DNA from 2 places in the Desulfosporosinus acidiphilus SJ4 genome. Region 1 is predicted to be linked to the other one. Evidence: riboswitches for the same ligand, from Rfam matches in the RefSeq annotation. Region 1 holds a riboswitch; the other holds the start of a gene.
The links. Region 1 has a riboswitch for thiamine pyrophosphate ahead of purF (amidophosphoribosyltransferase). Riboswitches for the same ligand answer to the same signal wherever they lie in the genome.
Positions count from the first base shown of each region.

Region 1 (16,626 bases):
ATGCCGGATTTGAAAGCTTCTCATATGGATCGGAGGGGTAAAAACGAAAAGAAAAGTTTTAATCTTAGGAGTTCTCGCTGTAATCGTTATAGGCTATTTCATTTTTAGAATGTCTATGCAAAACAGAAATGTCAACGCAAATCAGACATGGGAAAACGTAGTAAATGAAGTTTCCTTAGTGCCATTTTTGGCAAGTGCAAATACTATAGGTCAAAACTTAGAATTGCCGGAACGATTAGAATATCGACAAGAAGTTCTTATATTACTTAAGAACTTTTCTGATAAAATATATAACCTTGACTACCAAGGAAGGTTGATAATGGATCAATATGATGCGGCCCATCCCAAGACCATTGAAGAAGGAATACGCTTGTCGAAGGATTCTCAAAAGAAGACTAAGGAAATTTCTAACCAAATTTCTAAACTTGAATTTTCAAAAGAGATCATTATAAGAGGCAAAAAGTATACTCTTACCAGGGAGATGGCCAATATTGAGCTGGTGAAAGGGGACTATATTACAGGATTTAGACTGGCCTCCGAAGGATTTGGTTACGCAGCATTATATTTTAAAAAGCAGAAACCAGATGATCTTCTTAAAATAAGTCAAATGTTCACAAAGGCCAACGAGACCCTTTTTAAGGGTATGTATAATATGGAGATCTTGAAGTCATTGTATGGCGGCACTATCGACTTAGATAAAAAGGTAAATAACATCTATAAGAAGGCACGTCATTAGTACCGTTTCAATTACCTATTTTCTTTGAAGAGAGTTTTATCCACTAGCATTGAGGTTACAAGTAAAACAAAATATTGTCACATTAGAATATCCTAAATGATTTCTGATCGTGGCGGTTGATCTTGAGGTTAATTCGCCCTTTCTTTTGCACATAAATTAGAATGTATCGACACAATACTAAAATGACTACTTTTGGGTTTGATAAATCCAATCGAAGTCACTTTGAATTGCAATTGGGTCAGCTTATTAATCACAAATTCAATCTTAGGAGTGATCAAAAATGTTAAATGAACTGTTATTGCGAATGGCTAACCCTATTACAGACGGTCTATTTGAGAAGATAGTTACTGAGGACTACGCAAAAAGCCCTCTGGTAATGATGACAATCATGGAAAAACTTACATTAAGAGCTATTGCCGAGACTGGAATCAGGGCTGAAACCGGTAAAGCCCTAAAACGTCCTATGGGCAGTCCCTTACGACTTTCGCCTTGGGAAAAACTACTCCTCAATCCCCGTCAACTATTTCAATTACCGACAGCGAAACAGTCAAATATCAAAACGCAAGTAACTATTGGGCCAAATGCTAAAAGACCCCTTCAAATTGACCTGCCGATTCTTATTACAGGCATGTCTTATGGAGGTTCACTTAATCTTAAAATGAAAGAAGCTTTGGCAAAAGGAGCAGCACTAGCCGGTACCGCCACAAACACAGGAGAATCGGCTGTTTCATCTGAAGAAAGGAAAGCTGCTAAATTTCTTGTTGGTCAGTATAATCGTGGCGGATGGTTAAATACTCCGGAGCAACTCAAACAATTAGATGCGATTGAAGTACAACTAGGACAAGGCGCTTGGGGCGGCGCAGTCGAATCTTCAATGAAATATGAAGAAATGGACGAACACTTACGTGAGTTGTGGCATGTCAAACCAGGTGAAACTTCTGGGAAGAAGGCAAGGTTTAAGGGGGTCAATTCTCCTGAGGAAATTATCAATTTAGTCAATCAACTCCAAAAAACGTATGAAGTACCTATTGGGATAAAAATCGCAGCTACTCATTTCATAGAACGTGAACTGGAGATAATCGGCCAGACCAAGGCTGATTTCATTGTGATTGATGGACAGGAAGGAGGGACCGCTGCCGCCGCCCTAACATTAGAGGATGATATGGGATTGCCAACTCTCTTTGGAATAAGCCGCACAGTTGATTGGCTTAGAAAACAAGGAAAAAGGGAACAATTTTCTCTTATAGCCGCAGGGGGATTGCGGACTCCTGGAGAATTTCTCAAGGCTTTGGCTCTTGGTGCCGATGCAGTTTACATCGGTTCAATCGCGATTATCGCTTCCTTGCAAAGTCAAATGATTAAAGCATTGCCTGAGAATCCTGCTCCTCAATTAGCACTCTATAACGGGAGCTTGGCTGATCAATTTGATGTTGATGAAGGAAGCAGGCATTTGGCTAACTTTTTCCAATCATGCAGAGAGGAAATGATTATGGCCCTCCAGGCAATGGGGAAAAATAATATTCGCGATTTGGGGAGAGAGGACTTAGTTTGTATTGATCGGGAAATAGCCGCCGCTTTAAAAATTGGTTATGCAGGAGAACCCGTATTCCGTAGGGGTACAGTTCATCTGGCAGCGAAGTAAGAATTTCCGATAAGCATTTTATCTGGAGGAATGAACCGTCATAACCGGGAGATCCTGGACTCGGTTGGTTACCCCGAGGCTTTCGACTATAACAAGATCGAGGTCATGACCGGGACTCTTTTGGAACGCCTGTTTGAGAAGGAGAGGCGCCTCACCAAGCCAAAGCCATGGATTTGTCATTACATGTTTGACAACTCGACAGACCATAAAGGCTTTGCCGTCTTCTTTACGTTCCCGCGATGACGCTTTCAAGCGACTTGCGGATTCTGTCGGATAGAGCCAGATATCCGGCGGAATTAGGATGGAGGCCGTCGGGAGCGAGATATTTGCCGAGATTGAATTTCATCAAGTCATCACTTGGAATGTAGATGGCTTTGTGATCGCTTTCGATGAGCAGCTCTGTGTTATAATTCCACTCTTGCCAAAGGCTGACCTCTTCCGCGGTGGTCGTTTTTTCATAGGGATTATAAAGACCGAGAAAAACGATATAGGCGTTAGGATTTGAACTTCGGAGAATCCTGAGCGCCTGTTTTAAGTTGCTGAGGTAACTGTCCTCTTTGATTTTGAATTCATCCTCTTGGGCCTGGGGATTTAAGGAGAGAATCGTTCTTAAATCATTGCCGCCGATGGAGAGCAAAATAAAATTCGCTCCCGCAACGGGTTTGTTCAGTCTCCCGTTCTGAAGCTGTCCTAGCAGTCCCTGGCTTTCCAACCCGTTTATTCCTGCATCAGTGACGAGGATATCTTTGGAAGTGTCAGTTTTAATTGCTTGTGGCAGATCAGCGGAGAAGCCTTTGCCTTTTTCATCACCGGTTCCCTTGGCGATAGAGTCACCAAGAATGAGGAGTTGGAGTGTATTGGTGTTCTTAAGCTCTGATTTGGCTGGGCTTCCTGAAGTTTGGGTCATGGCGACTTTTGCAGGCCGAAAGGGGCTATTTTCCGTTGTGACCTTGAGTGCTTGATAGAACCCTCCTGCCAATACGACAATACCGGCGATGGCTATTGTGAAAACGGAGTACCAGATCGTCTTCTTAAGCATGCTAATTTCTCCCTGCATCTGCAATTTGGACTAAACAAGGATGTCTTTTTTAGTAAAGTAAAGAAAACTAACGAAAGTTGCCACCAAGGCCCAGACGAAGAGCACCGTGACTGAGAAGAGCATGTTCATGCCATCAACCGGCTGGACCGCTCCTGACAAATAATCGGTAAGTCGCAGATTAACCATGAACAGGTAATGTGTAAGGGTCCAGTCGGAAAGAAAGAAGCTAATGAAATTCCCAGCGATAAGGGTGGCCAAGATAATCCCAATTGAAGCAGCCGTGCTCTTGACAAGGACAGAAATCATAAAGGAGATGCTGCCCACAACGACGGCTACAAAGAAAGCCAAAGAGTAGACCATGAGAGAAAACTGCCACTCCTGAACATTGAAAACTCCGGAAGCGTCCAATTTCCCGGCCAGGACCTTAAACCCGGTTGCGACCGGCGCCATCCAGCCGCCAAAACCGAAGAAGAAGCCGGAGATAAGAGCGGATAGCAAAAAGGCACAGAAGACCACTACCACTTCCAGAATGATCAAAGCCAGATATTTGCTTAGGAGGATTTTCCACCTGGGAACATTCCGAACAAGGAGAAGCTTAATCGTCCCGCTGGAGGATTCTCCAGACACCATATCTGCGGCCAATATGACAACAAGCAAGGGCAGGAATAAGAAGATGGACTGTTCCATGAAAGTCGCCGTAAATTTTGCGGCGGACTGATCCAAGGGGTTGATGTTGTTGTTGAGATCATATTGCAGCTGCTGCATTCTTACCGTTAGAGACGATTGGCTTTTAGCATCCATGTAGGGGCTGTCCAGCCTGCCTTTCATGTCAATCAACTGCTGTTCCGCCAGTTTGCGCCAGTCAACCGTTGCCGTAATCCCCATGCGCTGTGTGAGCTGCGCCTTGGTCCTTGCCAAAGTTCGGTTTTGACCATAGGCGAAGACGGAGATCAAGATAACCAAAATGATCAAGACAAACATAAGCCGCTTCTTAGCAATCATTTTAGTGACTTCGTTTTCAATCAGGCTAAACAATTTGATCACCTTCTGTAAGGCCGAGGAACAGCTCTTCGAGAGTATTCTGCTTTGATGAGCAGTAGGTAAGTTCCAGGCCTTCTTTTATTAAGAGTTCATTAATCTCGGCAAGGGATGGTTCGCCGAGACGGGCGCTGACAGTGTTCTTTTTCAATTGAACCGCCTTGATGTTCCAATGTTCATCAAGGAGTGCGATCGCTTTTTGTGGATCATTCAGCTGCCACTCGATCTTGTCCTCGTGAAGGAGTTCCTGGACTGCGCCGGTTTTGATGACTGTTCCTTGCTTAATAATTGAGACCGTATCGCAGATTTCCTGTATTTCCAAGAGCAGATGACTGGAGACAAAGACCGTCATGCTCTCTTCGTAAGCAAGTCTGCGGATCAGATTTCTGAACTCCGTGATGCCGGCCGGATCCAACCCGTTTGTGGGTTCGTCAAGAATTAAGAGTTTAGGTCGGGAAAGCAGGGCCTGAGCAATGCCCAAACGTTGGCGCATGCCTAGAGAATAGGTGCTGATTTTGTCATTGATCCGATGTTGGAGTCCAACCATCTCCACCGCATCGCGGACACGCTGCTTGCCTATTGTTTTGTTCATGGCGGCATATTGAAGCAAATTTTCCATCCCGGTCAAGTATTTGTACATATCAGGGCTTTCAATGATACATCCGACGTTGGACATTGCTTTAACAAAATCGTGGGCGACAGAATGGCCACAGATCGTCACAGAACCCTCCGTCGGTCGGATCAAGCCAACAATCATGCGGATTGTCGTCGTCTTCCCGGCACCATTCGGCCCGAGAAAACCAAAGATTTGAGAAGGATAAAGGGTGAGATCAATATGTTTTATGATCTCTTTTCCCTTGATAGTTTTTTTTATGTTTTTCAATTCCAGTACCGGAGTTTGTTGCATTCTTTTTTCCTCTTTACATTTTCACTCGAAATAACTATGCATTTTCGGACTAATTCGTGCGACTGGGGCGGAGAATACTCTTATATACTAATTCTTATGGTATCAATAAGCAACTCATTGCAGGGAAATATTAAAGAGGAAATAGCCGCCGAGCATCACAAACCAGAGGTTTTGAGGAAGCTAGTAAAAGATGATGGAGACCTTATTTGTAGGAAATTATCAGCGAACAAGTTGGTGTTGTTACAAACGCAGGAGTAGTTCAGCATTGCCATGAGCGATTTTTTCCCTATCAGTGGCGCTGACAGGCAGCTGAGAAAGGAAAGCTCGCCCTTTTTCCATTGAGCCGTAAGGATAGTCTGCCGAGAACATGATGCGGTCGCTGCCGACTTCCGACAACAGATTCAGGAAAGCAGCGTTAAAATTGAAACCACTAAACGTGTAATGGACATTCTCTCTTAGGTAGGCTGCCATAGGGCGCTGTAATTAGTTAGATTCGGCTGCAGAACTTGATCGATCCTTGGCATCATGAAAGGCAGAGCTTCGCCCAAGTGGCCTATAATGATCTGCAGCTTGGGATAGCGGTCGAATACTCCGCTGAGAATAAGACGCAGGATATGGACAGCAGTTTCGATATGCCATCCCCAGCCTGCCGACGAAAGTATACGGGTTACCTCAGATGAGAAGTTGCCTGTATAGTAGGCGTCGATTACCGGCTGCGGCGGTGGCGCTGGATGCAGGTAAATGGGTACCTGGAGCGTTTCTGCCCGTTCCATGATGGGCCAAAAGAAACTGTCGTCCAGATAGCGGCCCTGTATGTGACCATTGATCACCGCACCTTTGAAACTATATTGGCAAACCATACGTTCCAGTTCATCGGCAGCGAGGTCGGGAGCAGCTGCCGGCAGGGCTGCAAAGCCCGCAAAACGGCTGGGATGACGTTCTATCGCCGCTGCCAGAAGGTCATTGGCGCTGCCGGAGATTTTCAACGCCTCCTCCGCCGTTAACGACTCAGTACCGGGAGAGGTCAGCGAGAGCACCTGCATGTCGATACCGGCGGCGTCCATTTCAGCGATTCGACGTTCGTCTAGGTCGCACAGTTGCTCATCTTTGTTATGAAAGGATTGTCTGCCAAATCTGTCAATATATCCCTGAAAAGTAAAATGCTCTTCAAGAGTAATAATGCGCATTATTATTACCTCCCTTAATTTATCTGATAAATATTCTTCATCTTTCCGGCTCGCCAGGGGAGTTTCTTCCTGACTCTAACTGCTCTTCTACATATAGATACTATTGATTTTTCAAATCTTCCTCAATCCAGCGCAAAAGATACTACGGGGGGAGAAGATACTTTACTTCGCCTCCTTTTCTTGATATGTTTACTTTATCGCCTTCGAGTAACTCGAAGTCAAGCGTTTTTACAGAGAAGAGGCAGAGTAATTGTACACAGTCAAAGAAATAGCTCAAAAAACTAATCTCACAGAGCATACAATCAGATACTATACTGACAAGGGCTTGGTACCGAACATACATCGTGACAACTATAATCATCGCATATTTGACGAGGAATCTCTTAATTGGCTGATCAGGGTGAAGTATCTCAAGGATTGCGGTATGTCAATAAAGGATATCAAACACTTTGTTGATCTATACCTAGAAGGAGATTCTTCAATTCCTCTCCGTTATGAAATTATTTTAAAATACAAGGAGATTGCACGGGAGCAATTGGAGGAGGCAACGAGAAGAGTTGAATTTATGGAAGAAAAGGCGAAACGCTATCATAAAGTCATAAATCAAGTGATTTCGGATGATTCAAATCCAAGGTAGCTACAACCCATCACATTGCCAGGGGGCTGGCCCGGAAATACTTCTTCTATAAAAGTGTTACATCGGAGGATTATATGGCTAACACTGCAATTACGCAAACGGCACTTGCTAATTCGTTAAAAAAGCTTATGTTGTCCCACTCTATTAACCAGATTCATGTCAGGATGATTACTGATGATTGTGGATTTACAAGGCATACATTCTACAATCATTTTCACGATGTGTATGAACTGCTGGGCTGGATCTTTAGCCGTGAAGTAATCGACGGTGTTGATCAATACTGCACGCTCGACCAATGGCAGCAAGGTCTGCAGTTGATCTTAGAATATACGGCAGACAATCGCATGATCTGCCTTAACACTTACCGTTCCTTGGGAAGAGACCATTTAGAAGCATTTCTGCAACGTGTGTTTTATCGATTTTTGTTCAGGATAATAGAAGATATTTCTAAAAGCATGGTGTTGGCTGAAGAGATTAAGCTTGAATGTTGTGAATTTTATTCAAATGCCCTCATGGGTGTGTTTATTTCCTGGCTAAAGAGGGATTTACGGGAAACTCCTGAGCAAATGTTAAAGCAAATCGATCAAATGATGAGTGGGAACATTGTAAATACATTAAAAAAATTCGATAGAAGCTGAAATTACACAATTTCTATAATGTGTGTAATTATTGCACACGTATCCCGTTTTGTTCATTGAGCACTCTTTTGATTTGTACTATCTTTTTTATAGCAAGACTTTCGGATCGGTTAAGTAAGTCTGCATCCAAAGATATCTTGCGTGAAAGGAGAGTGCTTTTTATGTATAACTATGAAAGAATCAATCCAAAGGCTCCAAAGAACATTGAAAAAAGGCATGCTTACCTTATCGGAGGCGGAATCGGTTCTCTCTCTGCGGCAGCATTTCTGATTCATGATGCCCATATGCCGGGAGAAAATATTCATATATTGGAATCACTGGATCGTCTCGGAGGGTCAATGGATGGTGCAGGAACGGCTGAAAAGGGGTATACTGCACGCGGGGGACGCGAAATCGAATCGCATTTTGAGTGTTTCAGCGAACTGTTTAGTTTTATTCCCTCGCTTTCCGACCCGAAGGTCAGTGTACTTGATGAATTTCATCAACTAAATATCGATGAGCCGATTGAATCCCACTGCCGTTTGGTAGAGAAGCAGGGTACTCCGGCGGATTTCTCTTCTTTCGGTCTCAGCACAAAAAATGCTCTGGAATTGGCGAAGCTTCACATGCTGACAGAAGAGGCGCTGGGAGCAACTACCATTGAACAATACTTTACTCCCGAATTTTTCAAGACTAACTTCTGGTATTTTTGGGTTACAATGTTTGCCTTTGAGCCGTGGCACAGTGTCGTTGAAGTTAAACGATACATGGAACGTTTCATGCACCTGATTGATGGAATGAACCGATTGAAAGGCATCCTGCACACGGATTATAACCAGTACGATTCACTAATTTTGCCATTAATTACATGGCTGAAACAGAACGGGGTGCAGTTTGCATACGGCTATACAGTAACCGACATTGATTTCGATTTTTCCAACGATACGAAGACTGCAACCGGCGTCCATTATTCCAAGGACGGTAAAACCGGCAAGATTTCAGTCACCGAAGATGATCTTGTTCTCTTCACAAACGGTTCAATGACTCAGAATACTGAGCGTGGGGATTTCAATACTCCCGCTCCGCTTAACCGATCGGACGATAAGGGCTGCTTTTCCGTTTGGGAGAAAATAGCCGTAAAGTCACCGGATTTCGGTCATCCGGAAGCATTCTGTTCAAATATTGACAAAACAAAGTGGATGAGCTTTACAATAACCTTAAAAGACGATGATATCGTGTTCCCGCATATTCTGAATTTGACAGGTGACAAACCGGGTATGGGGGGGCTGGTTACAATCAAGGATTCCAGCTGGCTGATGAGCTGGGTTGTGCCAAAACATCCGCATTTTATCGGTCAACCTGACAATGTTAAGGTTCTATGGGCATATGCACTAAACATGGATGTACCAGGTGACTATATCAGGAAAACTTATTCCGAGTGTACCGGACGTGAGATGTTTGAGGAACTGCTTTATCACATGGGACTCAAAGACAGTATTTCCGAAATTTTGTCGCACACGGTCAATGTTATTCCGGCAATGATGCCTTATATCACGTCTCAGTTTATGCCGCGTGTGGCAGGCGACAGGCCGAATGTGATTCCATCAGGCAGTAGGAATTTCGGTTTCCTCGGACAGTTTGCGGAAATTCCGCATGATTGTGTATTCACCGTTGAATACTCGGTCCGCAGTGCAATGATGGCCGTATATGGGCTGCTTGGCTTAGAAAAACCTGTCGAACCGGTTTACCCCGGATGGTATGATCTACGGGTACTAACCAAAGCGGCAAAGACCTGTCTTGGTGTGAGTTCGCTTAAAGATATCCCTCTTGGGCTTCTTTTAAAGAACCTTGAAATCGGAAATTTGTTATAGAATCCAATTTCCGATTTCAAAATGCATATGATTCCTCGCTCTAACTAGTGTATTAATTTCATAATATCCTTGGAATCTCTTGACACCCGCTGAACGACTCAATGATGAAACAGTAGAAAGAAATAGAAGACTATACAAAGAGGGCACTTGCAATGATTGATGCAGTGTCCTCTTTATATATAAGTATAAATGATAAGAATCGGGTAACAATAAGATGAAGAGGATATAAAAGGGAGTATAAAAAATGGTAGATATTATGGATAAAATCCAAAAAGTCGCTGATATCGGTAAATCAGTCAGTGAAAAACAGGAAATTATCAATGTGGTTGAAGTTTTTTATATTTGGGATGTTTTAGTCACTAAGCTGGATGCTTTAGAAAGCATTCAGATTTTTGAGCATATGATTGAAGATAATGATTTGAAGATCATCAAAAGCAAGGTAAAAGATGGCATTCTCAAAGGGATTGAGGATATGGAAATAATAATGCGCGATTACGATTTGCCCTTTCCCATGAGGCCGCCGGCAGATGTTAGTTCAATAGTTTATATGGAATCAGTTAAGGATAGGGATATTTTTCAAATGTTTTATGAGATAATTGCTGCTTTCTTCCCGGTTCTGGGCATAGGTTTTATGCAAAGTACCACTCCAGATGTTAGAAAAAGCCTAAAGAATCACTTGCTCTTAACCATTGAATTACAGGAAATGCTAGTGGAATACGGTAAGTTAAAAGGCTTTTTAAACCATCCACCTGCCTATCGTACATATAATTAGAATAAATGAGGTTGAGACTATGGAGATATTAAAGTCCCTTGAAAAAGTTTCCGAAATGAACAAATCTCTTCGAGAAAAACAAAGAACTATCAATGTAAGCGAGGTCTATCATCTCTGGAATCATTTGATGCAGAGATACAATGTCATGTATATTACTAACCTTTTAAACAGCTCAGTACAAGATACTGATTTTAAGTTAGTCATTAATCACGGAAGCAAAATTCTGATGAAACATATAGAGGCATTAGAAAAGGAGCTTTTGAATTACGGTATACCTTTGCCACTTAGACCACCAAAACAAGTCCAAGAGACGTCAAGTTCCGAATTGATATCAGACAGATATATTTACAGGCGGATATTAAGTGGTATTCAGGCATTTTTACCGGTACATAATATGGCTTTTATTCACAGTACTTCACCAAAAATCAGGGATTTGTTTATGTCGTTTATGAATGAAGAAATGAAAGTATATGATAAATTTCTTGAATATGGAAAAATGAAGGATTATTTAATAAAACCACCTATGTACAGACCTTAGTTGTTAAACTTGATGACAATCTGTCGAGGATTACCATACATGCCGATCCCCGGCAGATAGTACCGTAGTCATCTGGAAAATAATCTGGCAGCCGAGTCACTGCAAAAGGGGTTGTGTAAAAACTTAACTCAGAAAACCAAAAGTGGGGCAAAATAGCCAAAGGCGTTATCATTTCACTGCTATAGTGAAGTGACAACGCCTTTCTTTAGTGATTAGGGAGGCAAAAGTGAGATTGCAATGCGAGGGGAACAAGTTTTGGCACAGTCCCGATTATTTACATTTGAAGAAGAACCTTAAGGTTGAACCAGTCTGATCGGAGATGTTCAAATGTTTTTATCTGAATTCCAGGAAAGGTCATTATCTTTTTATGCCGATATTACTTGGTTGAGATATAATTAAAAAGTTATAATATATAAGTATTTTCGCCTTAAAATGATGATTATTAAGTGCGATACTGGTAGTTAAGTAGTTATATCCGTATTAATTCCCTAATTCCCAAAAGAAAGGTTTGTGAGAGGGAGGAGCTATTCCTCAAACATCATTTAGGAGGCAGAATTATAATGAATGCAGAAAGAGTTGTCGCGTTGCTTAACGAGTTGTCTGCGACAATCACAACGGTTGAGAGCTGTACAGGAGGACATATTATTTCCTCGATTACAGATGTAGAAGGAGCATCGAATGTCACACCAGGGGGGTATGTTACTTATTCAAACCGGCAAAAACTTGCTATTGGAGTTCCTGAAGTTATTATTGAGAAATACGGCGTGTATAGCTTAGAGTGTGCAAAGGCCATGGCTATAGCAGGTCAGAAGAATACTCAAGCTGATTTTAGTATTGGGGTAACAGGGACTTTCACAACTATTGATTTACATAATGAAGACAGCGAGCCAGGAGTTGTCTATTTCGCCGTAGTATTTAAAGCGGAGCAAGCAATAGCTGAAAAAATAAATGTACCGGTCATGAGGAGGACTGATCAAAAACAATTTATTACCGAAATCATACTTAGATTCCCCTGAAAAACTAACCGATATTTTCAAAATGGCCAAAATAAAAGGAATTCCCAAGGATTTGGTAGAAATTTAGAAGTGACAAGCAACCAAATTCTACTACCCTTTTGGAGAATTCCTAGTTTTTAGATTCTCCAAGAGGGTGAAAAAATCCTTTCAGGGGGTCAAAAAATGTTACGTCTTCACAATGAGCAACTTACTATTTGGGATTTTGCTTTACCTGAGCAAGTTCTAGAACTAAGCAAGGAATTAAAGACTATCGATGAACTTCTGGATGATGAGAAATTTATGCGGCCTTTCCTTTCTCGTTGGAATATACGTATTGGCCGACCGACAGTTCCTGTCGAAACCTTTCTTCGTCTCATGTACCTTAAGTTCCGTTATGAGTTTGGTTATGAAACTCTCGTTGCAGAGGTTAGTGACAGCATTAAATGGCGTCGCTTTTGTCGAATTAACTTAGATGCGACAGTTCCTCATAGTACGACCTTGATTAAACTGACTCAAAAGTATGGAGAAGACATCGTTGAACAGCTTAATGAAGCTCTCGTTGTTAAGGCTTCTCAAGACAAGATTACTCGGAGCCGGAGACTTCGCACGGACACAACGGTGACGGAATCCAATATTCATTACCCTACGGATGCTCAGCTCTTGGCCGATGCTATTAAATCGATAACACGCCAAGCTCAAAGCCTTCGAGAAACTGCGGGTTCGACGATGCCCAAGATGATTGAACGCTGTCGTTCAGCGAAGAAGCGAATTTTGGAAATCGGTAAAACACTTAAGCGGCGTAATCATCAGGCTGTTGAAGAAGTTCGTAAGATTACCGATAAATTAGTTGATAAAGCCATTGAAACTATGACTAACGCCCATCAGATTATGGATAAAGCCGAAGAAGCTCTAGGCGAGCAGATGAGCAACACTACAAAACGCAAGATTGAGAAACTCGATAAGGTCATAGTCACCGCCGACAAAATTGTGAATCAAACACTAAAAGTCAACGGCGGAAACACCCACATTTCGAATCGAGTGATTAGTCTTCATGATCCAGATGCACGGCCGATTCAAAAAGGGAAATTAAAGAGTCCGACAGAGTTTGGCTATAAAACAGAGATCACAGAAAATGAAGACCGCATTATAACCGATTATAAAGTTCATGTTGGAAATCCTAGTGATGACAGTCTTTTGGTAGAAACTGTTAAACGTCATATTTCTAAAACAGGAAAAGTGCCATATTCAATCGCTACCGACAGAGGTTACAGCAGCGGTAAGAACCAAAAAGAACTGACTGACCTAGGAATCAAACGAATATCGATGCCTAAAAAGGGCAAGAAGAGTAAAGCACAGGCATCTCACGAAAAGCAGAGATGGTTCCGACGATTGCAAGCTTGGAGAGCTGGCGGAGAAGGTACCATAAGCATTTTGAAACGGAAATATGGTCTAGGGAGAAGTCTGTCCCGAGGCCACCAAGGTGTAAGTACCTGGGTGGGATTTGGGATATTAACCTACAATTTGAGACGAATAGCGGCCCTGATTTAGAGGAAACCGAGAAATGGCAAGGGGTATTTGAGTATAAAGCTTAAAAACTATGTTGTTTCCAGACGAGTTTAAAACGAGTATTTTTTAACCGACTTTTTCAGGGGAATCTACTTAAAAGAGTCTTGGATGTTCTTGAATCTATACAGAAGGCACTCTTAAATTTTAACCTCAAAGAGTAAACTCACCACCGGAATGTTTGGGAAGAAGAAATTTGATGAACAAAACAGCGGCAAGCCGAACAGGAGAAGGCTAATTGATTCCAATTAATAATACTTAGTTGAGGAAAGGTGAAACGATATGAATGGGATAGAAGAAAAAATCCGACGACGGTTATTCGAGCTGCAGGATCTGAAATACAAAGAGTTTGCCAGCAAACTCATGCCGACGGTAAACCCGGATACAGTAATCGGCGTCCGTACGCCGGATCTACGGAAGTTAGCCCGGGAATTTTCCAAAACGCCGGAGGCTTTGGAGTTTCTTAAAATCCTACCGCACGCGTATTATGAAGAAAATAACCTGCATGGCTTCCTCATCGAAACGATCAAGGAATATGAGGGTGCCGTTGCCGCCGTTGAAGAGTTTCTGCCGTACATAGACAACTGGGCAACCTGTGATTTAATTTCTCCAAAGATATTTAAAAAGCATCTGCCTGAGCTCTACGAAAAAATCAATGTCTGGCTGATATCCGGCCGAACCTATACAGTGCGCTTCGGGATTGGAATGCTGATGAGCTTTTATCTCGATGATTCTTTCCGGACGGAGATGCTTGAGCTTGTGGCGGCTACCCGGTCGGATGAATACTATGTCAACATGATGATCGCCTGGTATTTCGCAACGGCATTGGCTAAGCAGTACGAAGCATCTTTGCCATATATTCAAGAACAACGCTTGGAGAAGTGGACACATAACAAAACTATTCAGAAAGCGATTGAGAGCTACCGAATCAGTGACGAAGCAAAGGCGTACCTGCGGACACTGAAAGTAAAATGAGGAATAAGAAATGTTGGATAAACTTGAAGATGATGAACTGAATAATTTCATAAAAGAATATGATAAGTGCTTTCTAGAAAGAAATATAGAAAGATTAAAGTTATTTTATCCTGATGATGACAGCGAATTAGTATATTATGATAATCACAAAAATAATGATACATATTCTGTAGATGAACATCTAAAATTATTGCGAGATTTTTTTCAAAATGGTAAGAAAACCGAATCAGGAGCAGTTGAAGAACTGATAATGGAAAACATTCATTATTTTAAAACAGAAAGAGCTGCGTGTGTATGTTTTTATGCAAGGTATAAAAGTTTTCCTAAACCAGCAGTAAGAACAACAATGTATTTGGAAAGGAACATAGAGGCATGGAAGATCAAGCATGTGCATTGTTCATTCGAGCCAGAAAAATAATCTGCCATTTTCCTCAAAATCCTATCTCTTAACTCTTTAATGATATATACGTTTACATTTACTTCTTAAGTATGACGTTGTATAATAAAACAAAATTAATTGCTAGGGGTGCCCAAAAGTGGCTGAGATAGAGCTATTGCTCTTGTCCCTTCGAACCTGATCTGGTTAATACCAGCGTAGGAAAGCAAATCGTTTAATATTGACTTACATTCATTGAAGCATAGTTTACATGAGTCAAAACGACAGCTTACCAACGGGTAAGCTGTTTTTTATTTGGTCTGGGAGGATTTCCACATGAATTGCGAACATGATAAACCAAAGGAAGAATGCGGAGTATTTGGCATTTTGGGGTCTGAAGATAATGCTGCACGTTTGGCTTTTTCTGGATTAAGGGCTTTACAACATCGAGGACAAGAATCCTGTGGAATAACCATATCTAACAAAATTTCAATGAAAACCTATAAAGCTTTAGGACTCGTTACCAGTGTCTTTAACGATGGAATTCTCGACAGCCTACATGGAAGTAGTGCAATTGGCCATGTGCGTTATTCGACAACCGGCTCGAATCACATCAAAAATGCCCAGCCGTTAACTCTTTCCACACAATTTGGAGAAATCGCTTTGGCTCATAACGGCAATATCATGAATGCCCAAGAATTGCGTTTATCTCTGACCCGGGCCGGTCATCGTTTTGAGAGTACAGCAGACAGTGAAGTAATTCTACATTTAATAAATCAACAAGCTTCTTCCTTGGAAAATGCAATTAGCAACGCATTAAATAAATTATACGGGGCCTATTCTTTAGTTGTCATGACGAACAATGCCTTAATTGGCATTAGAGATCCTTTTGGACTCCGGCCGCTCTGCTTAGGTCGCTTAGGAAAGGCTTACTGTTTAGCCTCTGAAAGCTTTGCCCTTCAATCAATTAACGCAACTTTTATCAGAGATATCGCTCCCGGAGAGATGATAATTATTAATGAAACCGGGATACAATCACATCAAGTAGTTAACACGTCAAAAACATGTTGTTGTGCATTTGAGTATATTTATTTCGCTCACCCAGCCAGCACAATTGATAGTATTAATGTCGAAAAAAGCCGCTTTTGGATGGGGCAAGAATTAGCCAGAGAATATCCCATAGATGCTGATGTAGTGATTCCCGTTCCCCGTTCCGGGCGTCATGCGGCATTAGGCTATGCTTCTGCAAGGCGGCTTCCTTTAGAAGAGGCTTTACTAAAAACTACCCAATATGATCGATCGTTTATACAACCTGCTCAACCGTTAAGAGAACTGGTAGTGACTAAGACCATAAAAGTTCAACCTGAGGTTATCCGTTCTAAACGTGTCATATTAATTGATGATTCCCTGGTACGGGGAACTACTGCTGTCAAGTTAGTTAAACTTATCCGTGAGGCTGGCGCTAGAGAAGTGCATTTGCTTATTGCTTCTCCTCGAGTACAATTCCCCTGTTATTACGGTATCGATATTGCTGAAAAGGCAGAATTAATCGCGGCACAAATGTCAGTGGATAAAATTCGTGAATATTTAAACGCTGATACACTATATTACTTATCACAAGCCGGTTTACTTCGTTCCGTGTTTTCTCAAGACGTTTGTTTAGCTTGTTTTAATAAAAGATATCCGCTGAAACCAAGGATTCCGTACTAGTCAATTTACCATTTACCCAATTT
Region 1 is NC_018068.1:2,575,245-2,591,870, forward strand. Features, by position in the region: gene DESACI_RS11755 (hypothetical protein) at 116-736, shown strand; gene DESACI_RS11760 (FMN-binding glutamate synthase family protein) at 1,017-2,378, shown strand; gene DESACI_RS24980 (hypothetical protein) at 2,397-2,585, opposite strand; gene DESACI_RS11770 (GDSL-type esterase/lipase family protein) at 2,605-3,417, opposite strand; gene DESACI_RS11775 (ABC transporter permease) at 3,448-4,461, opposite strand; gene DESACI_RS11780 (ABC transporter ATP-binding protein) at 4,445-5,362, opposite strand; gene DESACI_RS25510 (amidohydrolase family protein) at 5,603-5,833, opposite strand; gene DESACI_RS11790 (amidohydrolase family protein) at 5,818-6,549, opposite strand; gene DESACI_RS11795 (MerR family transcriptional regulator) at 6,800-7,186, shown strand; gene DESACI_RS11800 (TetR/AcrR family transcriptional regulator) at 7,261-7,824, shown strand; gene DESACI_RS11805 (oleate hydratase) at 7,986-9,674, shown strand; gene DESACI_RS11810 (DUF3231 family protein) at 9,919-10,446, shown strand; gene DESACI_RS11815 (DUF3231 family protein) at 10,466-10,984, shown strand; gene DESACI_RS11820 (CinA family protein) at 11,545-12,000, shown strand; gene DESACI_RS11825 (ISNCY-like element ISDsac1 family transposase) at 12,163-13,527, shown strand; gene DESACI_RS11830 (DNA alkylation repair protein) at 13,825-14,517, shown strand; gene DESACI_RS11835 (nuclear transport factor 2 family protein) at 14,528-14,935, shown strand; TPP riboswitch at 15,030-15,135, shown strand; gene purF (amidophosphoribosyltransferase) at 15,230-16,603, shown strand.

Region 2 (16,626 bases), 120 kb from region 1:
GCTTTAACACTCATCTTCCATAATGGCGGAAACGAAAAGACCGTAAGGGCCAATTTGCGCTATTATCCTGCAAATGATCAATGGGACCTTAATCCTATCTTTTATGAGTATTCAGAGGATGAGAAGAGAGAATTAATTACCCAAATTGTTGAAAATGACAATTTTAAAACTGTTTTCGAAGATCCTACGAACGTGTTAATGTAACTGATTTTAACGTCATATGGGGAAGGAGGATGTGCCTGGCACTAACTCCTTCAAATTTTAATGTATGGACTTTTCTGACTCCTTGAAGTATGCTATATGCAAAATATTTAGCAGAGGACTGATTAATCCTGTCGCAAAATGATGAACGGGTTGCTTATAGTTCCCCAAAGTTAAATTCGACACAAGGTATAGGAAAATTAGCAAACCCGAAAAAAATTGAACTGATGCAATTTGTAAAAAATAATATAATCTTAGTGTTCATGGTTCTTTCAATTTTAGCTAAGTTTATCTTATTTCTAGGCTTAGTTAATAATGATAATTCTTCTAAATTCAATTTTATGAAGGCATTTTATAGTTTTAGTTCGCCTCCGCCGCTTATTGTTTATATTTCCATGATTCTCATACCACTGAGCTTTAGCTTCTTATTTCGAGGGCATTTGCGATTTTGGTTCATGATGCTCTGCAATATTTTAATGACTTCATTAGTTCTTGCTGACTTAATGTATTATAGGGGTTTCAATAGTTTTATTTCTCCCTATATCCTTAGTCAAACAACGAATCTTGATAATTTATCAAGCAGTATCATTTCAATGCTGCGGCCGATTGATGTTTTAATGTTCGCAGATCTTTTAGTATATGCTGCCCTTTGGTTTTTCAGGAAATCATTTTTTCAGCAAACACCCAGATACCGAATCGCCTTTTTGCTGACCTTTCTTTTGCCTATAACTTGTATTTACTATGAACATCTTCAATTGGATTTAAGCGGAAACCCTAATACTATGTTGTTCAGAGTTTCTTGGTCTCCTAATCAAACGATGTCTAACCTTTCTCCTTTGGGTTATCATATCTTTGATCTTTATAATTTTTATAAAAATAAGCATGTACAGCCAATTACGCCTCAGCAAACAGCGGAAATTCAAAATTGGTTTGAGCAAAAACAAGAAAACATGCCTACCAATCATTTTACAGGCATGTTTGCAGGTCAGAACCTTTTGGTGATTCAAGTTGAATCCCTTGAGAATTTTGTCATAAACCAGAAAATCAATGGCCAGGAAATCACGCCGAACCTCAATAAATTGCTGGCTAACAGTTTGTATTTTTCTAATTTCTATGAACAAGTTAATAATGGGACAAGTTCTGATGCTGATCTAATGACGAATACTTCCGTTTACCCCATTCGCACCGGTGCTACCTTTTTCCGTTTCCCGGATAATACGTACAATTCACTGCCTAAAATGCTGGCGCAGAAAGGGTATTCAACGCTGGCCATTCATCCCGATAAAGGCGCTTATTGGAATTGGATGCCCGCTTTAAGGGCCATAGGTTTTGAAAAAACCTATGATGTCACTCATTTTGACGAGACAGAAAAAATTGGTTTAGGGATCAGTGATGGTTCTTACTTAAAGCAGATACCACCTATTATAGAAAAAGAGAAGCTGCCTTTCTATAATTTTATTGTCACTTTGACTAGTCACAATCCTTTTGACTTACCGGCGCAATATCGTACGCTCAAACTAAGCGATGAATTAAACCAATCTAAACTGGGTGGCTATTTTCAAAGCATCCATTATACGGATGAACAGATCGGTCACTTTCTCGATACTCTTGACCAAAGCGGAGTATTGAATAATACAGTTGTCGTGATTTACGGTGATCATACGGGAGTGCACAAGTATTATGATGATGAGGTAAAACAAGTACAGCCTCAGCAAAGCTGGTGGCTTGATGACAGCAAACGGATTCCTCTGATCATTTTTCACAAAGGAATGAAAGGGGAAGAGCTAAAAATTACCGGGGGACAAATTGATACGATGCCAACAATTGCTTCCTTAATGGGAATCAACGAAAAACTCTATGCCAATACCGCTTTTGGCAGAAATCTCTTAAATACAAAAAAGAATTTTGCTGTTTTAGCCAATAAACAATATATAGGACAAGCGCCCACAAAAGATGACGAAGATCAAGCGATCATGGGCATTGATATGGCAGACCTTGTCATTGAGAAAAATTATTTTAAAACTCAGGGATATAAATAACTTAATTAGGGATTACTGAACAGTCCCCATATTTTTAGTTTCTAGGCAACAAACAAAATCTCCCAACTCGAAAAAAGGCGTTTCCCAAAAAAGGTACAAAAGATCCCGGAGGCGCTTCCCCAGGTTCATGATGATGAACTGTAAGCCAATGACCGTCTCACTCGTTTCTTTGAGACGTACCATTATTCGACCTAGTCCATAACGACGTTTTCCTTCACCGAATTTCGCCTCGACTGCATTTCTTAGGCCTGCCTCTTGTTTCTCTAGCCGCCTTTGTTCTAAATGCTCTTTTTTATCCTTCGAGGGTCGACCTAGTTTGGGCCCGTTAAGCCGAATGCCATGTAACTTGCAGTACTGCAGGTTGTCTCGGTTCCGATATATTTTATCGGCAATCACGGATTCAGGATAGTTTCCATGGCGCTCCTTATAGGTTTCTACCGAATCAATCAGGGTGGTGCCCTCATTAAAGGCTTCCCAACTCAACTTCTCGATCCAAGCAAATCCGTTGACGATACTTATGGCAACTTTCGCTCCAAATTCTGTGGCTGCTGTTTTTTTACCCCTCACAATCGGGCGAACATGCGGTTGGCTAATGCTCACGATACGCTCTTCTATAGTGTGGACTCGTTTGTCATACATGGTTTTTTGCTGTTCAAAGAGTGTTTGTATGGTTTCTAAGTCTTTTTGCTGCCGTTTACTGAGTCCTTCTGGGTACTTGGCTGATAGTTTCAAGACGATCTGAAGGTCTCTTGTAACGAAGCTCAGCTGTTTCCGAATGGCCTTGCGGATTTCACGACTTCTGGGTTTCCGATTCTTTTCTAACTTCAGATAGAGTTTACGTGCCTTTTGTCGATAGGTTCTTGGCTTGAGCTCTTTCCCTATTTGATTCTCATGCAAGGTGTCCACCATGGCCTCTAACTTTTCCCGTGCGTCATTTAGTAGAGAAAAATCCGTGGGATATTTCACATCGGCCGGGGTGCATGTGGCATCCAAAATGAGTTTTCCGTGGTTTTGTTGGGGTGGTTGCTCACTGCTTGCTTGATCTTCACGACGATTGTCGTCTGTACAACCTGAACTTGGTGGGGGAGTGTTTTGATCTTTATGATCTTCAGTTTCCGTCTTTGTTTCTCCCTTACATAAGGCTTCGTTCAGTTCAGCAATTACCTTAGCGTCGAGGCGTTTCCGAAAATGGACCATACTCGATGAATCGAACGGTGGAGTGGTTTGAAATTCCTCCAGCCCGATGAAGTATTGCAAATAGGGGTTTTCCATGATTTGTTGGACGGTTTCTTCGTCGGAAAATCCACACTTTTCTTTGATGATGAGGGCACCCAATGCGACACGAACTGGTTTCGCAACATTTCCAGTATGCTTTGGGAAATGAGAAGCATATCGCTCTTCAACAACGTTCCAGGGAATCAAATCGGCCATCTTGACCCAACGGTTATTCGCATCAAGTTTGCCGCCTGCAAAAAATCTGAAGTCTTCGAGTAAGCTAATTTGACCTGTAGGTTTTCGGTACATTTTCGTCCCCCATCTGCAAGGTTTTTCGACCATATTCATCCTTTATCTTGCTTTATTATACCACGAAAATGGCCTTAGTTCCTACTCCCATGCAGGTTTCGAGGTTATTCAGTAATCCCTAATTAGCTTGAATGCTGCATACCTAAGTAAGTTTACGAAACCGCAGACTTACTTAGGTTTCTTTAATTCCTGCCCCCTAAGCCGCTGGCCAAGACGATAAGCGGACGAGCTTATTGCCGCACTGCGACTCATTACGCATGCTCCAGCAGTGTGGGTTTGCCGAGTGTCTTAAAATATTCTTAACCTATTCTAAGTGTATTGACGGATTTATTTGTAATTAGTATAATATTAATCAAAGAAATAATATATATATTTTGACTAATCGATCTATTGTTCTATGTAATTCTATTCAGTAAACCAATTATTAGCGCAATGTATTCAAATAAAAAAGAAGTGGGGGGATCAATTGTAACAAATCCAACTGAACGTGGTGTAGTTCGGGTTACTATGAAAGTGGAGGTGCGTCGATGACTCAACTTATTTTATCAAGATTACAGTTTGCAGTGACAACATCGTATCATTTTTTGTTTGTACCATTGACCCTGGGTCTTGGTATTTTAGTTGCCTTAATGGAGACTTTTTATGTAAAGACAGGTAATGAGACCTATAAAACGATGACTAAATTTTGGGGTAAACTCTTTCTGATTAATTTTGCTATGGGCGTAGTAACAGGTTTAGTTCAAGAATTTCAATTTGGCATGAACTGGTCTGAATATTCACGTTTTGTCGGAGATATTTTCGGAGCTCCTTTAGCAGTTGAAGCTTTACTGGCCTTTTTCTTAGAATCAACATTCTTAGGAGTTTGGGTTTTTGGTTGGGATAGATTGTCCAAAAAAGTACATCTACTTAGTATTTGGCTAGTTGCGATATCTTCCAATCTTTCGGCCTTATGGATTTTAATTGCTAACTCTTTTATGCAAGAACCCGTTGGCTTTACTCTGCGTAATGGCCGGGCTGAAATGACTGATTTTTTTGCTTTAGTAACGAACCCCCATGTATTTTATCAGTTTCCCCATACGGTGCTCAGCGGATTTGTCACAGCAGCATTTTTCGTTATGGGAATTAGCGCCTATCATCTAATAAAGAAGAACCATTCGGACGTTTTTCGTCGTTCATTTCATATAGCTGTCGTATTTGGTATCATTAGTACTTTCGGAGTTACTGGAATTGGGCATTTGCAAGGTATGTATCTTGTTAAAACACAGCCTATGAAAATGGCGGCTGCTGAAGCACATTGGAATACTGAAAATCCGGCAGGTTTATTGTTAGTCGCCTCTATTGATCAACAAAAGGAAAAAAATAATGCCCAAATTGAAATCCCCGGTTTGTTAAGTTTTCTTTCCTATGATAGCTTTACTGGAGAAGTTAAAGGAATCAAAGAACTTCAAGCAGCCGATATCAAGCAATATGGACCAGGTAACTATATACCTCCAGTAACCTCGTTGTTCTGGAGTTTTCGAATCATGCTTGCCGCAGGACTCTGGCTGGTGTTAATGGTTCTTCTAGGGTTGTATTTCTACAAAACAAAGCGCTTAGAACAGAAGACGTGGTTTTTAAAGCTCTTATTATTTACAATTCCAGTTCCATATATCGCGAATACTGCAGGTTGGTATTTGACAGAAGTCGGTCGTCAGCCCTGGATTGTCTATGGACTGCAAAAAGTCGAGGCGGGCGTTTCTACCTCCGTATCAGCTGTTTCCATGCTCATTGCTTTGACCGGTTTTGCCTTCATCTATGCAATTTTAGCTATTGCGGATGTTTACCTCTTAGTTAAATTCATTAAGAAGGGTCCTGAAGAGGCAAGCCCGGAAATAATGGATCATGAAATGAAGGGGGCGTCATTATGGACTTAAATATTCTTTGGTTTATCTTGATTGCGGTCTTGTTTGTGGGCTTCTTTTTCCTGGAAGGATTTGATTTTGGAGTAGGAATATTACTGCCTATCCTCGGTAAAAATGATGTGGAACGTCGAATGATTATTAATACCATCGGCCCCCATTGGGATGGCAATGAAGTCTGGATGATTACAGCAGGCGGTGCCATATTTGCCGCTTTTCCCAATTGGTATGCGACCTTGTTCAGCGGTTTCTTTCTGGCGTTGTTTTTCGTTTTGGTAGCCCTGATTATAAGAGGTGTGGCCTTCGAATTCAGAAGCAGTCATTCAGCCTCCGGTTGGCGAAACACTTGGGATTGGGCAATTTTTACCGGCAGTTTATTATCAGCGATTCTCTGGGGAGTTGCTGTGGCAAACTTAATCAAGGGAGTACCCATCGATGCTAAGATGCAATACGTCGGGACTTTCTTTACTCTGCTTTCTCCTTATACAATTGTAGGCGGGCTAACGACTCTCTTTGTCTTCGCCTTCCATGGCGCCTTGTTCCTTAGTCTCAAAACCACAGGAGAAATGGCTGATCGATCGAGGAAAACAGCTCGCGGTCTGGGCTTAGGAGCTATTTTGATCGTACTGATTATGGCGGGGTTAACGTACGTTCAGACGGATCTCTTCTCGCACACAGGGGCCGGAATCCTCTTGCTGTCATCCGGCATAGCTCTTATCTTGGCCAACGTCCTGCTGCGTTCACAAAAAGCAAAAGCTTCCTTTATCCTTAATGGCGTGACCATTCTTTTATTTACCCTGGCGATGTTTTGGGGACTTTTCCCACGCGTTATGGTTTCGAGTCTTAACCCAAATTGGAGTTTGACAATTTATAATGCTTCTTCTAGTCCCTATACTTTAAAAATCATGACCATTGTTGCTCTCACCATGGTTCCTATTGTTTTACTTTATCAAGGCTGGACTTACTGGGTATTTCGCAAGCGTGTTACCGAAAAAGACTTACATTATTAAGTCTCAAATATTAAAATAGTATGAGGGCCTGTTCTTAAAGCATTCCTTCGATTTAAATCTAGAATGCCAAAGGGAAAAGCCCTCATTTTTATGTGAATTCACCGTTAAAACTTAGGAGATGAATTAATTGTTTGATCGGCGTCTGGTTAAAGAAGCGAATCATGTCAGGGGATTCCTCTTTCTCTCGCTAAGTTTAGGCTGTGGGATTGCCTTATTGGCCGTGGCTCAAGCTTGGTTTTTCTCCCAAACGGTAGCCAATGTTTTCCTGAAAGGCCTTTCTTTAAAAAACGTTGGCGTTGCCCTTGGTATAATACTGGGTATTATTTTAACGAGAGCACTTTTTCAATGGGGAAGTGAAGTCTTTGCCCAAGAAGCAGCCTTACGGGTCAAAAGCAATTTGCGGCAGCGCTTGATCGATCGTTTGTTTACCTTAGGTCCACTCTATATCCGAAAAGAAAAAAGCGGTGAGTTAATCTCTACTCTTGTCAGTGGAACTGATTCACTGGTTGATTATTTTGCCAAATATATTCCTCAACTTCTTTTGGCAGTCATGATACCTATAATCATCCTATCCTTCGTATTTCCACAAGATTGGAAATCCGGAAGTATTCTTCTTTTGACCGGACCTCTAATCCCCATCTTTATGATCTTGATCGGGAAATTAGCTGAGAAGAAGTCCTTGCAGCAGTGGCAGAGTCTTAGCTGGATGAACGGGCATTTCTTAGATATCTTGCGGGGAATTACCACTCTAAAAGTCTTCGGGCGATCTAAAGATCAAATCAGAGTCATCGCCAGAGTCAGCAATTCTTTTCGAGAATCAACCCTCAGTGTTTTACGGATCGCCTTTTTATCAGCCCTGATGCTCGAATTTTTCGCAACAATGAGTACAGCTCTGGTAGCTGTTGCCATTGGCTTAAGACTTGTCTATGGCACTCTATCTTTTTCCACCGGGTTATTTCTACTGTTGCTTGCTCCTGAATTTTACACTCCGCTAAGAACTCTTGGCCTAAATTTCCATGCCGGATTATCCGGGGTAAATGCGGCAGTGAGAATCTATGAGATCCTTGATGCGCCTCTGCCAACGATGGCGAAGTCCGGCATTGATCACTGTACCATAGATATACTTGCGGAAACTTATCAGATTACCTTTGAGCACGTTTCATTGACTTACGACCAGGATGAAACTCCTGCCTTACAAAATATCAATATATCTCTAAGCAGCGGAGAAAGCATTGCTCTTGTGGGTCCCAGCGGGGCAGGAAAAACTTCCTTGGTTCAACTGTTAATGGGTTTCGTTGAACCCACGTCCGGACAAATTTATGTTAATGGTAAATTGCTAGAGACTATCTCCATGGACAATTGGCGGGAACAAATAGGTTATATTTCTCAAAACCCTTATCTATTTGCCGGCAGTATTTTAGAAAACATCCTTCTCGGAAGGCCTCAGGCGGAGATGAGAGAAGTAATCAATGCTGCCGAGTCTGCCAATGCTCATGGTTTTATTATGTCATTTCCTCAGGGATATGACACAATCCTGGGGGAAGGCGGATATCGCTTAAGCGGGGGACAAGCTCAAAGAATTGCAATGGCCAGAATCTTTTTAAAAGATGCTCCGCTGCTCATTTTTGATGAACCAACTTCTTCTTTAGATCTAGAGAGTGAAGATGCTATTCAGAACGCCCTGAATAATTTAACTCAAGGCAAGACCTCCATAATCATTGCTCATCGGCTCAATACGATTCAGCACACAAATCGTATACTTGTTATGGATCAGGGGCGGATTGTTGAAGAAGGAAATCATGAGGTTTTGTTGGAAAAACAAGGGCTTTACTATGACCTGGTCAGGAAAGCAAGAGGGAGCTCTTTATGAAAAGTATAGGCTGGTTAACCCGTTTGATGCTGGCTTATTGGCCAAGAATTCTCTTGGCACTCTTTCTAAGTGTACTAACCATTACGAGCCATATTGGTCTAATGGCTGCTTCGGCCTATTTGCTTGCTCGAGCAGCTCTTCACCCGCCAATTCTTGATTTAATGGTGACCATCGTAGGTGTCCGTTTCTTTGGACTTTCCCGCGCAGTATTTCGCTACCTGGAACGCTACCTATCTCATGATGTCACATTTCGGGTCTTAAGTCAGATACGGGTCAAGTTCTACGAGCAAATAGAACCTCTTGCTCCAGCTCGTTTAGGCGGCTTGCGCAGTGAAGATTTATTGAGCCGCATTGTGGCGGACGTGGAGACACAACAGAACTTTTATCTTCGGGTTTTCGCACCACCTATAGCGGCTTTTTTCGTTCTTATTGGCTATGGAATATTTTTAGCGAATTATGATATTCGACTTTCGTATATCCTTGCCGCCTGTTTTGTCATAGCGGGGGTCATAGTTCCTTGGCTGGTTAAAAGATTGGGACAGGGTATCGGGGCTCAGATTATCTTCCTTAAGGCGCATTTGAATACCCAAGTCGCTGACGGACTTTTGGGCATGACGGAGCTGTTGTCATATCATCAGGTCGGGGATCACCTGATCAAATTCCGAGAAACCAACGATGAGTTGATTGAGTGCGAACGAAAGATAACAAAATTAGCGGCTTTTTCCGCAGCCCTGACAGGGTTGATCGCTAATCTGGGAATGTGGCTTATCCTGGTCTTAGGAATTCTGCTTGTGGAAAAGGGAAGACTGAATGGAGTTAATTTAGGGATGTTAGCCCTTGGAACGTTAAGCAGTTTTGAAGCCGTCTTTCCTTTAGCCCTTGTTCCTCACCACTTAGAACAGAACCTTGTTTCGGCGGATCGACTCTTAGACCTAATGAAGCCGGAAGAGACAAAAGATGGCAGAGATAGAAAGAAACATGATTATAATAGGGAAAACGATAAGATAAGACATGAAGATTCAAGAGAACATGAAGATTCAAGTAAAAACGAAGATTCAAGAGAGAACCCAGGAAAGCTTATCCCCAGAGCAGACAACTTGAAACTTAGTTTTCAAGAAGTAAGCTTTCGATATGAAAAGACAGAACCTTGGGTTTTGAAGGATGTTTCGTTTACCATCCCTCAAGGCAGCAAAGTCGCCATCGTCGGCTCAAGCGGAGTTGGGAAAACAAGCATTATTAACCTCATCCTGAGATTTTGGGACTGTGAAAAAGGTGAGATCTCCTTAGGGGATCATAGTCTACCAGAGTATGACATAGAGGAGTTAAGGAGGATAATCGGAGTCGTAACTCAAAAGACTTATCTTTTTAATGCAACTATCAAAGAAAATCTTCTCTTAGCAAAACCCTCTGCAACGAATCAGGAACTCATGGATACGGCACGTCAGGCTAAGCTCCATGAATTCATTACTTCTTTACCCAATGGCTATGACAGTTACATTGGTGAAGGCGGTTTTAAGCTCTCAGGAGGACAAAGACAACGTTTAGCCATTGCCCGCGTCTTATTAAAGAATGCACCGATTTTAATTTTGGATGAAGCAGCAGCAGGTCTTGATTCGATTACTGAAAGTGAGGTACTAAACGAGGTTTACCGACTTATGGAGGGTCGAACAACTATTTTAATAACCCATAATTTCTCGGGATTGGAAATAATGGACGAGATTTTGTTGCTGAAGGAAGGCAGGATTATCGAGAGAGGAACTCATGCCGAACTTTTACAGCACGAAGGGGCATATTGGGAGTTATGGAAAAGAGATCGATTCATTAATTAAGATCTAAATGATCAACTTAGGTGAAATCAGAATAATCTTTAGCTTAATCTAAGTTTAGTACAGAATAATTAACGCAATATTAAGGGTGCCCAAAATAATGAGCTGTCAAATTCAAATAAGGATTTGGCAGCTCTGCTCATGATTTTCCTATTCTTCAATCTCGGCATTGTCAGATTCGGTTTGTCTTAATAACAGGTCCGTTTCGTTCACGGGCAGAGATTGAACAGTTTTTAGTTTGCGTACGATGGTTCGGGATTTTCGAGTTGCGGTGTCAATGGTATTGCTTGCTTCTTGAAGTTTTCTTTGCGTTTTTTCGAGAATTTCAACAAACTTGCCAAATTCCGTTTTTACGGCACCCAGCAGATTCCAAACTTCACTTGACCGTTTTTCAATGGCAAGGGTTCGAAATCCCATTTGTAAACTGTTAAGTAAGGCGGCAAGTGTTGTTGGCCCGGTAATGATGACCTTATATTCTCGCTGAAGAATTTCACATAAACCGGGACGCCGCAAAACTTCGGCATATAAACCTTCCACAGGCAAAAATAGGATGCCAAAATCTGTCGTGTGGGGAGGAGCGATATATTTATCATGGATACTTTTGCCTTCCGATTTTAGGCGAGCTTCCAGAGATTTTCCGAACTCTTCAATGTGTGGGATATCCACTTGGTCTTGTGCTTCCATTAATCGTTCATAGTCCTCTAAGGGGAATTTGGCATCAATGGGAAGCCAAAGAATACTGTCCTGACCATCGCGGGCCGGCAGTTTAACTGCAAATTCAACGCGGTCATTGCTGCCAGGCTTCGTCGCCACATTTGTAGCATATTGCTCCGGCGTAAGTACTTGCTCAAGCAAATTACCCAGTTGAATCTCGCCCATGATTCCTCGGGTTTTTACATTGGATAAGACTTTCTTTAAATCCCCGACACCGGAGGCTAAGGTCTGCATTTCGCCCAACCCTTTGTATACAGCTTCGAGCCGTTCACTGACCAATTTAAAGGATTCCCCTAAGCGTTGTTCAAGAGTGGCGCTGAGTTTTTCATCGACAGTGGCGCGCATTTGATCTAACTTCTGTGCGTTATCTTGTTGAATCCGCGAAAGTCGTTCTTCTACAGTTTGACGCAGTCGTTCCATTTTTAAATCTGTGGTTTTGGTAAGAGAATTTAACTGTTCGGAAAAGATATCCAATTGATTGCGCTGGAGAGAAGCTATTTCTGCCATACGTGCTAAAACAGAATTATTAAAGGTATGCACCGTTTGGCTAAGTTCTTCACGCACTTGACGGGAATTGAGCATAGATTCTTCTCGGTTTTTGGAAATTTCCCCCTGAACCAACCGCTCGCTGCGTTCGAGGCTTTTCTCCAACAGCTCAAATTTGCCGGTAATAGGAGTCAAGGAATTTTTAGAGGTGCGCAGCAACAAGAGAATTAACAAAAGGATTGAAATAGATACAAGAACGATTAGGGTTATAAGCATTGGGTCGACCATCAAAATGCCTCCTGTAGTTTAAGTCTTAATATTACATTAGCACATTTGACGGACATTTTTCGTAAAATTTTCGTGAAGTCGTTAGATTTCAAAATCAAAGGATAACAAATTGAAAGATTTGTACTTGCTTAAACCGAGTGTACATCGTTGAAAACAAATTCGCTATTAAGTCTATTCTGTTTCAAAGGGCGTCAGTCATTAAGTGTTGACTTTGAAATTTGACCATGTTAGATTAAGGAAAAGTGGATAAATTTGAAAGCGGGGGAGCTGGAGAGGCCGGCTGAGATTGAGACCCTAAAAAGTCTGAGACCCTAAAACCTGATCTGGATAATGCCAGCGTAGGTAAGCAGTTACTCTTTTTATGAAAATATTAAGAGCTCAGATCCTAGGCAGGGTTTGAGCTCTTTTTCTCTGGCAAATAGTAATCCTAAGGGAGGAAAATCATGAAAAAGGCATTAACTATAGCCGGCTCCGACAGCAGCGGAGGGGCAGGGATTCAAGCAGACTTAAAAACTTTTTCTGCCCATGGCATTTTTGGGATGAGTGTTATTACGGCTGTAACTGCTCAAAACACCCAAGGCGTCTTTGCGGTACAAGATATTTCAAGAGAGGTGATCGCTGCACAAATTAAGGCGATTTTTGAAGACATTGAAGTTGATGGATTAAAGGTCGGTATGGTTTCACAAATATCGACCATTGAGATTATAGCAGAATTATTGAAAGTTTATGCGCCGAAGAATATTGTTATAGATCCGGTTATGGTATCAAAAAGCGGCTACCATCTGCTAAACCCTCAAGCAGAGCTAACTTTAATTCGTGAACTTTTGCCTTTAGCAACTGTCGTAACCCCTAATATTCCAGAGGCTGAGGTTATGACAAAAATGACCATTCAGAACCTTACCCAGATGGAGAGTGCAGCAAAATACATATATCAGATGGGGGCTAAAAATGTTCTTCTCAAAGGCGGGCATCTCGAAAACGATTCAACGGATATTCTTTACGATGGTCGGAACTTTAAGTATTATACTTCACAGCGTGTAAAGACAAAGAACACTCATGGAACTGGCTGTACTTTGTCTTCTGCCATAACATCCAATCTTGCTTTGGGCTATCCGTTAAGCGAAGCTGTCTCGCTGGCTAAAGATTACATTATAGAAGCGATTGAACATTCTTTGGATATTGGGAAAGGTGTTGGACCTACTCATCACTTTTATTCACTTTACCAAAAAGCGGGATTTAATAATTAATACTGCGAAACGTATGTAAGGAAAGAGGAGCGATAAAAATGGAACTGCGTGAAAGAATCATGACCAATTTTAAATTGATTAAGGAAAATAAACCTTTAATACATCACATAACTAACTATGTGACGGTAAACGATTGTGCGAATATTGTCCTTGCCTTGGGGGGCTCCCCGGTTATGGCAGATGATCAGGCGGAAGTTGCAGAAATGGTCGGGATTGCTTCATCATTAGTTCTCAATATCGGGACGTTGAACTCCAGGACCATCGACAGCATGCTGCTTGCCGGAACGCGAGCCAAAGAGTTGGGGGTTCCCATTATCTTAGATCCGGTTGGTGTTGGAGCAACAAAGCTGAGAACGCAAACTGCTCAAAAATTGATTGAAGTCCTTACCCCAGAAGTTATAAGGGGAAATATGTCCGAAATCAGCGTCATAGCAGGCCAAGAAGTTGCTATCAAAGGCGTAGATTCGTTGGCTGATGAAAATAACAGCAGTGTTGTTGCTAAAAAACTCGCCTTCACTCTCAACTGTGTTATTGCTATCACAGGAAAAACCGATGTTGTGTCTGATGGACAACAAGTGTGTAAATTGAACAACGGTCACCGGATATTGGCTGATGTTACCGGGACCGGCTGCATGACAACTTCCTTAATCGGAACCTTCTGCGGCGTGACAAAGGATTATTTTGCTGCGACAATTGCGGGAATCACCTGTATGGGATTAGCGGGGGAAATTGCTCATGCCTCTCTCCACCACGGAGAAGGAATTGGAACGTTCCGGGCCCGTTTGTTTGACAGCATCTATAATCTGACTCCTGAATTACTTGCCCAAGAAAGTAAGATCAGTTATGAGTAAAATGAAGGCGGATTATAGTTTATATCTAGTTACGGATAGGGTGCTCTTAGGCAGTCGAGATTTAATTCAAAGTGTTGAACTTGCCATCCAAGGCGGAGTTACCATGGTTCAGCTTCGGGAAAAATCAGTATCTACCGGAGAGTTTCTTAACATAGCTTATGAGTTAAAAGACCTAACATCACGCTATAAAATACCGTTGATCATCAATGATCGTTTAGATATAGCACTGGCAGTCAATGCCGAAGGATTGCACGTTGGTCAAGATGACCTTCCCATGAGTAAAGCAAAAGAACTATTTCCCGATAAAATAATAGGGGTCTCTGTCAGCTGCTTAGCCGAAGCTCTTCTGGCTGAAGAACAAGGGGCAGACTATCTTGGAGCTGGAGCCATATACAGCACTTCAACAAAAGCCGATGCTAAACTTGTCAGTCTTCATGAGCTTGAGCTTATTAAAAAGTCTGTGAAAATCCCGGTGGTTGCCATTGGCGGAATCAACCAGCAAACTATTCGGCAAGTGATGTTTGCTAAGATAGACGGTGTTGCCATTGTATCAGCTATTCTGGCTCAAGATGATATTTACCAAGCGGCTCATGATTTTCGCAAACTTCTTGCAAGTTCATAAAGCCTAGTTTTCATTCTAGTTAAGAAATTTCGGGGACACTATATAATATTAACTCGAAAAACCAAAAGCGGGTGCAAATAGCCAAAGTCGTTGCCACTTTACTACCTAGTCTCTTGGGAATTAAGCTTGTGGAGTTTTAAAGTGTGCGATATACTTGAAAACAATATACATTATAACAATGAATCAAGAAACATATCAGTAGTATAATAAGGAGGATTTCATATGCTCAAAGGGAATGTGGCTCTAATTACTGGTGGTGGCACCGGTATCGGAAGAGCCATCGCTCTGATACTTGCTAAAGCCGGAGTTAATATTGCAATTAATTATTCCCGCTCGGAAGCGGATGCTTTAAAAACGAAGGCTGAGGCAGAAAGCTTGGGTGTTCGTTGTTCTACTTACCGTGCAGATGTAGCGAATGATCAGGAAGTTAGAATCATGGTCAAGAAAGTCATCAATGATTTTGGGAAATTAGATATTCTTATCAATAATGCCGGTATGACGCACTTTGTAGATCATGTTGACCTTGAAGGGTTAAAAGACGAGTATTGGGATGACATCATGGGAGTTAATGTCAAAGGAACGTTTTTTTGCTCCCGCGCAGCGGCCCCTGAACTAAAAAAAACCCGGGGATGTATTATTAATATGGCATCAATTGCCGGTCTTACGGGGTTAGGCAGTTCTATTGCATATTCCGCATCGAAAGCAGCCGTTATCAGCGTAAACAAATCTTTAGCACGTGTATTAGCCCCTGAAGTAAGGGTTAATGCGGTTGCCCCGGGAATCGTGCAGACCCGGTGGGTAGAGGGAAAGGATGAACATATTGCGCACCTGGCCGCAGGCACTCCTCTTGGCCGAGTAGCTGCGCCGGAGGACATTGCTGAAGTTGTTTATGCTCTTATCGCTCATGCCGGTTTTGTAACAGGGCAGACGATTGTCGTTGATGGAGGGAATTTTATTTAACTAAATGCTCTTGACAAGAGAATAAAACTGATTATAATAGAATTATAAACAGTAAATAAAACGATTCGGTTAAATTCTTGTTAGGGCATTGCTAGGTAACGTTTCGATTCCTCGGAAGTTTCAGCATTGCGGTATTACAGATGCTGAATTCGATGGATGGTAAACTACCTATGCAGGTAGTTTCTTTCAGTTTTATGAAAGCTTTCCCGCAAAGTTCCTCCGTGTTACTCTGTTTTCGTAAGTCCGCGTGAATTTTCTTTGGTAATCAGTTAATCATTGATTCAGCTTAGAAATTTAGTCGAGATTTCAGAGGATTGTACCCGGAACACAATTAATCAGAAGTAGTGGAGGATTTGTCGAGATTAGTTTGCTAACCTAACTTAATTTGGTTTATAGTCTGTATGGTTTGAGAATGTTAAAAATTAATCCAGAGCCGTTTATCCATTAATTCTAGGGGAACTTTGCGGGATTATTTACTATGAAAAAGGCCACTATAAAGTGGCCTTTTTTACCTGTTAGAAAGTATAACTTCCAGTTGTATACTGCCATAGTTCCCTAATCTTACCACGAGGCAAACCCCTTCTCAATATTGTATAATGTAGTCGTAAGGACAACTGTCCTTAAGTCTTTTTCATGTATATCCTCTTTGTCCCTCCGGGACAGCATAATCGGAGGGAACCTTTTAAAATTAACGATTGTGCAAATGCAGATGTTCTACTAACAGTCTCTAAGAGGATATTCTGAAAAAATTTAATTTGGATGATGTCCAAATGACTGCAAATAAGCCTGCCCCTTGGCAGGCTTATTTGCAGTCATATTATACTTCCCAATTATGTTAAATCTGAATAATAGCTTTATAAAGTGGACAGATCATAAATGGATCAGGTAAAATAAGTTAAACTATATCCCGAGTTTGGCGACATATATTTCCAATCCCTTGCGGCGCAAGGGATTCAGGCCTCACCTCTAAATATGTAGTCCTAAATAATTAGCAAAATAAATCAAAAATATACCTAATTATAGGTATTTGTGATATAATATTTGTAGTCCTAATATATTGCTCTTGGAGGCTACAAATGTTTCTAAAGAA
Region 2 is NC_018068.1:2,453,169-2,469,794, forward strand. Features, by position in the region: gene DESACI_RS11225 (hypothetical protein) at 1-204, shown strand, start outside; gene DESACI_RS11230 (LTA synthase family protein) at 678-2,240, shown strand; gene DESACI_RS11235 (IS5 family transposase) at 2,253-3,764, opposite strand; gene DESACI_RS11240 (cytochrome ubiquinol oxidase subunit I) at 4,292-5,677, shown strand; gene cydB (cytochrome d ubiquinol oxidase subunit II) at 5,668-6,672, shown strand; gene cydD (thiol reductant ABC exporter subunit CydD) at 6,800-8,542, shown strand; gene cydC (thiol reductant ABC exporter subunit CydC) at 8,539-10,371, shown strand; gene DESACI_RS11260 (DNA recombination protein RmuC) at 10,519-11,856, opposite strand; TPP riboswitch at 12,107-12,219, shown strand; gene thiD (bifunctional hydroxymethylpyrimidine kinase/phosphomethylpyrimidine kinase) at 12,300-13,103, shown strand; gene thiM (hydroxyethylthiazole kinase) at 13,142-13,954, shown strand; gene thiE (thiamine phosphate synthase) at 13,947-14,576, shown strand; gene DESACI_RS11280 (SDR family NAD(P)-dependent oxidoreductase) at 14,799-15,536, shown strand; gene DESACI_RS11285 (IS1634 family transposase) at 16,613-16,626, shown strand, end outside.
Region 2: it holds a riboswitch for thiamine pyrophosphate, as region 1 does, so the genes downstream of both, thiD (bifunctional hydroxymethylpyrimidine kinase/phosphomethylpyrimidine kinase) here and purF (amidophosphoribosyltransferase) in region 1, are expected to answer to the same signal.